DNA from 3 places in the Shewanella sp. YLB-07 genome. Region 1 is predicted to be linked to each of the others. Evidence: predicted binding sites of a transcription regulator. Region 1 holds the regulator's gene; each other region holds the start of a gene.
What was found. The regulator LexA, encoded in region 1, represses DNA repair genes until DNA is damaged. The targets are predictions, from matches to a motif close to TACTGTATNNNNATACAGTA.
Positions count from the first base shown of each region.

Region 2: a site for LexA is predicted at 1,707-1,726, ahead of recA (recombinase RecA). Genes of this name have one in related genera too.
Region 3: a site for LexA is predicted at 1,951-1,970, ahead of dinG (ATP-dependent DNA helicase DinG). Genes of this name have one in related genera too.

Region 1 is NZ_VOQB01000012.1:177,756-181,047, reverse strand. It holds gene plsB (glycerol-3-phosphate 1-O-acyltransferase PlsB) at 1-1,022, opposite strand, end outside; gene lexA (transcriptional repressor LexA) at 1,504-2,121, shown strand; gene FS373_RS23285 (cell division inhibitor SulA) at 2,154-2,666, shown strand; partial or broken gene coxB (cytochrome c oxidase subunit II) at 3,100-3,292, shown strand, end outside.
Region 2 is NZ_VOQB01000003.1:319,931-323,222, reverse strand. It holds gene mutS (DNA mismatch repair protein MutS) at 1-1,503, opposite strand, end outside; gene recA (recombinase RecA) at 1,856-2,914, shown strand.
Region 3 is NZ_VOQB01000002.1:596,519-599,810, forward strand. It holds gene dinG (ATP-dependent DNA helicase DinG) at 1-1,927, opposite strand, end outside; gene FS373_RS06495 (DNA polymerase II) at 2,059-3,292, shown strand, end outside.

The DNA of each region.
Region 1 (3,292 bases):
CAGAAATTGAGGTTGATACCCGCAGCGATGTGCGGTGGCACCATGCCTTCATAATAAAGAATATAAGACAGTAGTAGGTAGTCCATATGACTACGATGACAAGGTACATAGATGATCTCATGACCATCATGATGTAGCTGCCTTACCTGCTCGGCACCTTTAATATTGATACCCTTGTACAACTTGTTCCACAGCCAGGCCAAGAAACGCTCGGCGATGCGCACAAAGCTCTCGGAGTAATCCGCCGCAACTTCATCGAGATACTCCATCGCCTTTGCTCTGGCCTCGACTTCGGAGATCTTCTTGCTCGCCGCTTCCTCCAGAATCGCCTTCTTCAGGGACTCTGAATTTAACAGGTCTTGAAATAGCACCTGACGTTTAGGCAAAACAGGTCCGGTCATGACCTTACGTTGACGGCTGAAGTGGACTCGAGCAACACGAGCTAACTTATGAGCAATTCGCTTGTCGGTGCCGTGTTCGTCGGCCATATAACGAATTGAGACGGCATTAGAAAATTGAACGAAATTATGTCGACCCAGGAAGAGGATCATCAGGCATTTTCGCAGCCAGGTAGGATTTTGACGCTCAAATACCGCCGCCTTCATGGTATCGTCTTCTTTACCTGGAGTACGCCCCCAGTAAAGGCTAACCGGCACTAGCTGTATATCCAGTTCAGGCTTCTGCCTATGTACCTTGAGCAGATCCATAAAGCTATTTAAGAAAAACTCGTTACTTTCTCTTTGGCCAAATAGCGGCTTGGCACCTTCCAGACACACCACCCTCGGCGTGTACTCACCATCGACAACCAACTCATCATAAGGGCTTGGAAGCCCATACTTATTAGTGATTTCACTTAAGGAAGCGATGTCGCTGAGAGATTCAGTCTTCATCACATAAACCATAGGCTTATCTGGATCTAAGTTGAGATCGGCGAAGGGGTCATGGGGTACAACTATTGTTTGTACCAGCTTTTTCTGAATCCAACGTAAGGATTTATACCAAAGAGAGTCTTTTTTTGACATTTTTCTTATACAATGTGAGTCTTCTTAATAACGGCATAGAATACCAGATAAAAGAGAGATCTCCCTAATAGTAGTCAGCAAAATCCCCCGCATGCCTGATTCGACACTCAAAGCACTTGAGATTGAATATAATTTTCAAAAAAATTAATATTAGATAGCTTTACGGGTGTTCACATTTATAAGGCAACATAAGTTAATAATATTAGGTATAGGTACAATTCATCTCGATAGCCTAGAACATAAAATAAGCCAGTTTAGAGAGATAACCACCAGCACAAAAGATATATAATTCAAGGAGGCCATGCCCACCACCTATTTTTAACGTTATATAAGCACCGAGTAGTCACACCAAAATAATAAATATAAACCATGGGCTTGCGATTGAGAGTTTTTTTGCATACTCACTAATCTTGGTTAATCCTTGCACTGACTAAAATACTGTATATACTAACAGTAACTGTATAGAAAGACAGGATTCATCATGAGACCTTTGACACCAAGACAAGCCGAGATTCTAGAACTCATTAAGCGTAATATTTCCGATACAGGAATGCCTCCGACTCGAGCCGAAATAGCTAAGCGACTAGGTTTCAAGAGCGCCAACGCTGCCGAAGAACATCTTAAGGCACTGGCTAAGAAAGGTCGCATAGAGATCATTCCCGGTACGTCCCGCGGCATCCGACTCACACAAGCTGCGGAGCCAGAAGATTTAGGCTTGCCATTGATCGGCCAGGTTGCCGCAGGCGAACCCATCCTTGCCCAGGAACATATAGAACAACATTATCAGGTCGACCCAAGCATGTTTCGTCCCTGTGCCGACTTTCTACTTAGGGTGCGCGGCGACAGCATGAAAGATATCGGCATTCTCGAGGGTGATCTGCTCGCAGTGCATAAGATTTCACAAGCCAAGAATGGCCAAATTGTCGTGGCTAGAGTGGAAGAGGATGTCACAGTAAAACGCTTCGAGAAAAAGGGCAGCATGGTTTATCTCCATGCTGAAAATGAAGACTATGCACCGATAGTGGTCGATCTCACCAGTCAGAGCCTGAGCATTGAGGGGCTGGCAGTCGGTGTGATCCGTAACGGCAACTGGCAATAGATGAAATCGCACATTGGCGAAGGAGCTTGGTAATGAAAAATTTAATCGGAAATAGCCCTAGACACCCAGGTTTATGGACGAATCCCCTTGACCAAGCGTCCATCACCCAAGAGTGTGGAAGTATCACTACAGTAAGTACCCACACTCAGGGCCGGGTGGAACTGAAAAAGGTGAGTAATCGGCTCGCCACATTGAGCCATCAGGGGCAATGGATCGTATTGATCAGTCCTCCCAACATAGGTTACAAGCAGATGTTAGCCGAAGCCGGTGTTAGGATGGACCGAGTATTGTTGGTTCATGCTAAAGACGAAATCGAAACCTTATGGGCCATGGAAAAAGCACTCATAAGTGGTACATCCAGTGCCGTCATCTGCTGGACTCAGGTCCTAGATTCCCGTGACAACCGACGACTCAGACTCGTAGAAAAGAGCGCTCGCGCCCTTGGCATTGTCATCGAAGATGCGAATAGTCACTTACATGCTAAAGCCCATGAACAAACAGATGCTCACTTCAATCAAGCCTGTTTATTTGGATCTCTGCACTAATCTCCAGTCAATGTAGCCAATAGAAAAATGATTATTTAAGTCCCGCAAGGGACTTTTTTGTATTTGATTTTTATTCGAAATTTTTAAAAAATTCATTAAAAGTGATCTTGATCAATAATTCAACACCAAGTAAGTTAGGGATATAACAACGATAATTTGTTATATCCAAACGATTTAGTAGTCGGCGTAGTAAAGCCCTGCCATCTGTGTAAGGCCAGATATTTACCTCGCTGAAGTCGGTACTGATATATTCAGCCGTAGGTGCGAGCGTGGTTAACTCTGGTAGTAAGTGACTGCCAAACTAAAATAACAAGTGAACCGCCACTGCACTTTGAAGTCATCGTTGCTTTTTTGGGAACTGAAGAGTTTGCATAGAGCAGAGACTTACTGTGTGACTCTTCTTTGTCTTAATTTTTGACAGAGGAGAAGTCTAGTGAAGCGAGTGTTGTATATTTTTCTGGCGTTGCTATTTACGCCATACGTTTTGGCATCAGAAATGCCCCTTAATATGACCAAGGGTGTCACGGATATCAGTGGACAGGTATACAACCTGCACATGATCATCCTGTATATCTGTTGCGCCATCGGTGTTGTGGTTTTCGGAGTAATGATCTATTCCATGATCA
Region 2 (3,292 bases), on a different contig from region 1:
ATTCTTCAGGGTCTGTCTTCGTTGGTAGCTCAGAGGCACCAGATCAGATTCCCGACGGCTGACTTCGATATAGTAACCATGAACCCGGTTATAGCCGACTTTAAGGGTAGATATACCGGTCGAATTTTTCTCACGAGCCTCTAACTCTTTGAGGTAATCCGTTGCCCCCTTACTCAAGGCGCGCCATTGATCCAGCTCTTCGTTGTAGCCATCTCGCAAGACGCCACCATCGCGGATCAGCATAGGCGGATTGTCTATGATTGCTCTGTCGAGGAGCGCGAGCTCATCGGGGAACTCACCGATAATAGTCGCTAAACGCTTGAGATGTGGTGACTGACAACCAATGAGTAGCTGCTGAATGTCGGGCAAGGTAGATAATGCTTGCTTCAGTCGAGAAAAATCCCTTGGCCTGGCGCTTCTCAGTGCGAGTCTGGCCGTGATTCGTTCTATGTCGCCCAGTGCTTTTAAATGTGGAGTCAGAGTGTCAAACAGGCCGCTGTCGAGCAACTCGGTGAGTGCACTTAAGCGAGATTCTATCTGTTGTTTATTTCTCAGCGGTTCGTGGATCCAACGTTGCAACATACGACTGCCCATCGGGGTCGTTGTATTATCTAATATGGCAGATAGGGTATTTTCACGCCCACCTTGCAAGTTGATTGTCAGCTCTAAGTTTCTTCTCGTGGCGGCATCGAGCACGATACTGTCATCTTGATTGAATAGCACGATAGAGTTGATGTGGGGAAGTGCGGTTCTTTGAGTATCTTTGACGTACTGCATCAGGCATCCAGCCGCTTGCAGTGACAAACGCGCGTTTTCTAGGCCGAATCCGCGCAGATCTTTAGTCTTAAATTGATCCAAGAGCAGTTTACGGGAGGTATCGAAATCGAATTCCCATTCCGGGCGCCTGCGTTTGCCATTGAATCCTTTGATGAGAGGCATCTCGCTGAAGTCTTCACTATAGAGAAGCTCGGCTGGATTAGTACGTTGCAGCTCAGCCTCTAATCCTTCTCTTGTCTCTAATTCACTGACCACGAAACGGCCGGAGCTTAAGTCTAAGGTGGCATAACCAAAGCCTGCCTTGCCATGGTATACAGCAGCAAGTAGGTTATCTTGTCTCTCTTGCAGTAAAGCTTCGTCGGTCAGGGTACCTGGGGTGACGAGACGAACGACTTTTCGCTCAACCGGACCCTTAGAGGTAGCTGGATCGCCGATCTGCTCACAAATAGCGACAGAGACCCTAAGCTGAACAAGTTTGGCGAGATAACCTTCGACGGCGTGATAGGGCAGTCCCGCCATGGGAATTGGATCGCCGCCACTCTTACCACGGGCGGTGAGCGAAATACCTAAGAGTTCGGATGCTCGCTTTGCATCGTCATAGAAGAGTTCGTAGAAGTCACCCATGCGGTAAAATAATAACATTTCTGGGTTTTCGGCCTTGAGCGTCAAATATTGACGCATCATAGGTGTGTGTTTTTCTAGGTTTTGGGTGTCGATTGCATTCATCTACAGCTCGTTTCTTCTATGAGGTATTGAACAGGCAAGGTGCTCCATTGGAGCCGCCTTAAAAATATGATGCCAATATTAGCAATTTTTCGAGCCAGTTGCGTCTTTAAAGAATAAATAGTCAGATTGAATTTTTCTTCTGCAACAAGTGCTTCTAATTGAGTGAACACGGCTAGAAAAAAATAATCATGATCAGCACTTGATACTGTATGATTGTACAGTATACTAGTTTGCATATTGAGACCCCTATTCGAGCAGGATAAAGTTTTCCTAAGCTCAAATAGCGGAGTCGCCACGAGTTTATATCGGCGTTGTTGCCGTGACTTAGATTATGCGCGAAGAGGATATCGGAATGAAGATTGATGCGAACAAAGAGAAAGCACTGAATGCCGTTTTAAGTCAGATTGAGAAACAGTTCGGTAAAGGCTCTATCATGAAACTGGGCGAGAATCGCTCGATGGATGTTGAGACTATCTCTACCGGATCACTTTCTTTAGATGTTGCACTCGGTGCCGGTGGACTTCCTTTAGGACGTATCGTTGAGATTTACGGACCAGAATCTTCGGGTAAGACAACACTGACGTTAGAGGTCATTGCTGCCGCACAACGCCAAGGTAGAGTATGTGCCTTTATCGATGCAGAGCATGCGTTAGACCCTATATATGCTAAAAAGTTAGGTGTCGATATCGATAACCTACTCTGTTCTCAGCCAGATACCGGTGAGCAGGCGTTAGAGATCTGTGATGCCTTGACCCGTTCTGGTGCCGTCGATGTCATCGTCGTCGATTCGGTTGCGGCCTTGACACCGAAAGCTGAGATTGAAGGGGAAATCGGTGATTCACACATGGGGCTTGCGGCCCGTATGATGAGTCAGGCGATGCGTAAGCTTGCCGGTAACCTGAAGCAGACCAATACCATGCTTATCTTCATCAACCAGATCCGTATGAAGATTGGTGTAATGTTCGGTAACCCTGAAACCACAACCGGTGGTAATGCACTTAAGTTTTACGCTTCTGTTCGCCTCGATATTCGCCGTATCGGTGCAATCAAAGATCGTGACGAAGTTATCGGTAACGAGACCCGTGTCAAAGTGGTTAAAAACAAGATAGCAGCACCATTTAAACAGGCTGAATTCCAAATTCTTTATGGAAAAGGCATCAACCGTACTGGTGAACTCGTCGACCTTGGTGTGATACATAAATTAGTCGAGAAAGCGGGTGCCTGGTACAGCTATAAAGGCAATAAAATTGGTCAGGGCCGTGCAAATGCAGGTAAGTATCTAATTGAACATCCTGAAATTGCGGAAGAAATTGAAACTGCACTTCGTGGCATGTTACTCGCATCTCCCGATGCGGCTGAATCAGCGACTGGTGATGAGAATGTGGATCTCGAGACTGGTGAAGTATTCTAGAGATGTGTTTAATCACAGGCGATAGAATATAAGTCACTCGGTGGGCCATTCGGCCCACTAGATCGCGGTTTCGCAACTTGCGCGCCGCGACTATTTCTAACCATATCAGTAAGGGCCATGGCCCAACCCCCATCACGTATCAAACAGGTGATAACTAAAATAGGTTACGTCTAAGATCAAATCCCCTCATACTGGACTAGGATCGCTTTGACGATTAATCGAGTTCATCCGTTGTAAAGCCCTATTTTTTCACACTCTATCTTCATTTCGCGCAATACCCTCCCTAAAACTCTGGTTGTTATTCTTTAGACTGCTTATAATACGGCTCAAAATAGCGCAAGTGTTTTGAATAACGATTGTCAGTTTGATTAATTAATC
Region 3 (3,292 bases), on a different contig from region 1:
GCGAAGCATCGGGGATTGTCAGCTGCATGAAGGGATTTCCGCCTTTTATCTTGATATATTCCGCGTGAGCCTGTTCGACGGGAGAGGTGGGCACCGCAAAAGGCAGTTTTGTGATGATCAAGTTAGTCAGGTAATCGCCCGGTAGATCTAATCCTTCAGAGAAGCTACCTGTACCGAATATGATACTAGGTTCATCGTTATCGCATCGTTTCTTATGGGCCGATAAAATTTCTTGTCTGGAAATAGTGCCTTGGATCAGTAAGCCTGTTTTGATCTTACTCTCGACCATATCGACGACCTTCTCCATCTGCCAATAAGATGCGAATAAGACTAAGGTGGCCATCTCACCTTCAATCAGGGCTAAGATCTGCTGGGCGAGTTCTTCGGTGAATTTTTCGTCCGTAGGCTCATTGTTCATCTGAGGCAGAAACAGGGTAGCATTCTGTTCAAAGTCGAAGGGCGAGTCCATGGCTAGAAAGCGGCTACCGTCGTTGAGTGACAGGCCAACTTGATGGGTGAAATGATTAAAATTATTTAAGGCTCGTAAAGTCGCGCTGCAAAGCACCACACCTGCGGCCTTATCCCAAAGTAGCTTTTCTAACATGAAGCCGACTTCTATGGGGGATGCACTGAACAGGTAATCTGTCTGTTTACCGGTTAATATTTCAATCCAGCGTGCCATAGGAGCCCCTTTGGGGTGATCTTCCTTCGCCATCATCTTCCACAGCTTCTGGAGATTTTCCAGCTTCTGCAACATGAAGCCCGTTTCTGTGAGCAGCTGTTCGGCTTGATGTTTTGGAATATCGCCATCTTTTATGGCTTCACTGAGCAAGGCTAACATCTTATTGAACTGCTTGAGGGCCGTAGTCGATACCGTGGCTAAGTTCTCTGCCTGGATAAGCAGCGCCTGGGGTAGCTTGCCATGCTCGAAGCGTAAACGATTCTCAGGATTGTCGAACCTGTGTGTTTGACTATCACAAAAATGAGCTATCTGAGTGAGTTGACCCGTAAGATCGGTAATATGGTCCTGCATTGCCTGCGCCGGGCCTATGATGTGGTTACTCTTTATTTGGTTTTGTAACTTGCTACAGGTCTTCTCTATTTTCTCCAGCCAGTCGACTGCGCCCCTGAGTGTGGTTTGTGCGCTGGAGAAGTCTCTGGCAACCATTGGCAGGTGGTGAGCTTCATCTATGATGTAATACACGTCTTCGGGATCGGGCAGAATGACTCCACCACCTAGTTCCAGATCGGCAAACAAGAGGCTGTGGTTAGCGATCAACACATCCCAGTTATCGATATCTTCACGTGCTTTATGGAAAGGACAATTCCTGTGGCTGGCGAGTTGTCTGTGACAGCTGTGTTTATCACAAGCTATCTGCTGCCATAGGTGGTCGGGGAGCTGTTTGACTAAGGTGTCACGCTCGCCGTTCCATTTACCTTCATGGTACTGCTTCAATAATGTCTGCAGCAGCTTTATCTGGCTGTTGTCGGGTTTGGTCTGCCACATCGCCATCTGAGTGCTGTTATCGGATCCGATTAACATCTCTAATTTAGATAGGCAAACATAGCGTTGCCGACCTTTGACTAAACCGAAGGTAAAGTTTAGCTCAGATTGCTGTAAAAAGAAGGGCAGGTCCTTGTGCAACAGCTGCTCTTGCAGGGCTACGGTCGCAGTGGCGATACAGACTTTTTTCTTACTGGCCAGTGCCAATGGAATAGAGCCTAATATGTAGGCTAATGATTTACCTATCCCTGTGCCAGCTTCGACCACGATAATTCGCCTGCTTTTATCGTATTCACCGGCTAAGGTCTTAGATATTTCGGCGACTATGTAGTTTTGCTCACGCCTTGGACGAAAGTCAGGCAAGGAGTTTGCAATACCTTTATATATGGAGCGGATCTGTGTTTTTACGTCGGCCGATAGCATAGGTATATATGGAAGAGAAATAGAGCTGTACATAATAACAGTGATTGCATAGCCTTAACTACTCTAATTTTATATTATTGAGTTAAATGTGATCCCATTTTCATCGAGTCCTTGTTTTGGATAGACAAATTATGTCAGTAAAGCCCTCTTTAGAGCTCAGTGGAACCTCATCGGTTAAGGGGCGGATTCTTTCTCGCCATACGGTGCAGCATTCGGGTATGGCTTGGCTGCATTATTATATTAAAACCACCGATGGCCCCGTTTTAGTCAAAGTTCCTCATGCTGAATATATGTGTTTCTGTGCAACATCTGCTGTGCCCAGTCTGCAAGCATTGCCGCAGTCAGCAAAACTAAGACTGGTGGATCTGCCGCTTAATAACTTTAATAGCGACCCTGTCACCGCCATTTATGCGAGCTCATCACAAGTATTCAGACAGGTGATCAGAGGCGCTGTCGATCTCGGCATTCCTCTGTTTGAAACTGATATTCGTCCAGAACACAGATACTTGATAGAGAGATACATAGCGCTGGATGTAGAGTTTATCGGTCAATTCGATCCTCAAAAGCAGGGAGGACTGGCCAGTTTTACTGCCACTCGAGCAAGAAAAAACTCTGTTGATATCCAACTTCAAGCCATATCTCTCGATTTTGAATGCAGTATGTCGGGCGAGCTTTACTCGGTCGGCCTCTACGGCAAGACATCAAATGACGAGTATAAGAAAGTGATCATGGTGGGCTCACCTTGTGAGATAAGCAGCGATACATCGGCAATATCTGATGACCAAGCTGATTATATAGAGTGGGTAGCTGATGAGAGAGGACTTATCCTCAGTTTAATTGATTGGTTTGCAGAGTATGATCCTGACATCATCATAGGTTGGGCCGTGGTGACGTTCGATCTGGCGCTTGTTTATAGAAGAGCAAAACTACATGGGATCAAGCTTGCAATCGGCAGGGGAGGCGCTGAACTGAGCTGGAAAATTCCGGATAAGTACCGTCCTGAGACTCTTTCTCTGCCCGGCAGAGTTGTGTTAGACGGCATTGATTGGTTAAAGGCGGCATTCTATCGATTCGATAGTTTCTCATTAGAGTCTGTTGCACGTGCCTTGCTCGAGGAGGGCAAAGCATTGCCCAGCGGTAAGAAGGGGGTTGAGAATCGAGGAGAGGAGATAACCGAGCTATTTCATCATAATAAAGCAGCGCTCGCCCACTATAATTTAACCGATAGCCGCTTGGTGTGGGATGTGTTCAAGAAAACCCAGTTGTTTGAGTTTGCTTTAGAGCGTTCTAGGCTGACCGGGTTAGAGCTCGGCAGAGTCGGCGCCTCGGTAGCGGCATTCAATAACTTATACTTGCCTCACCTGC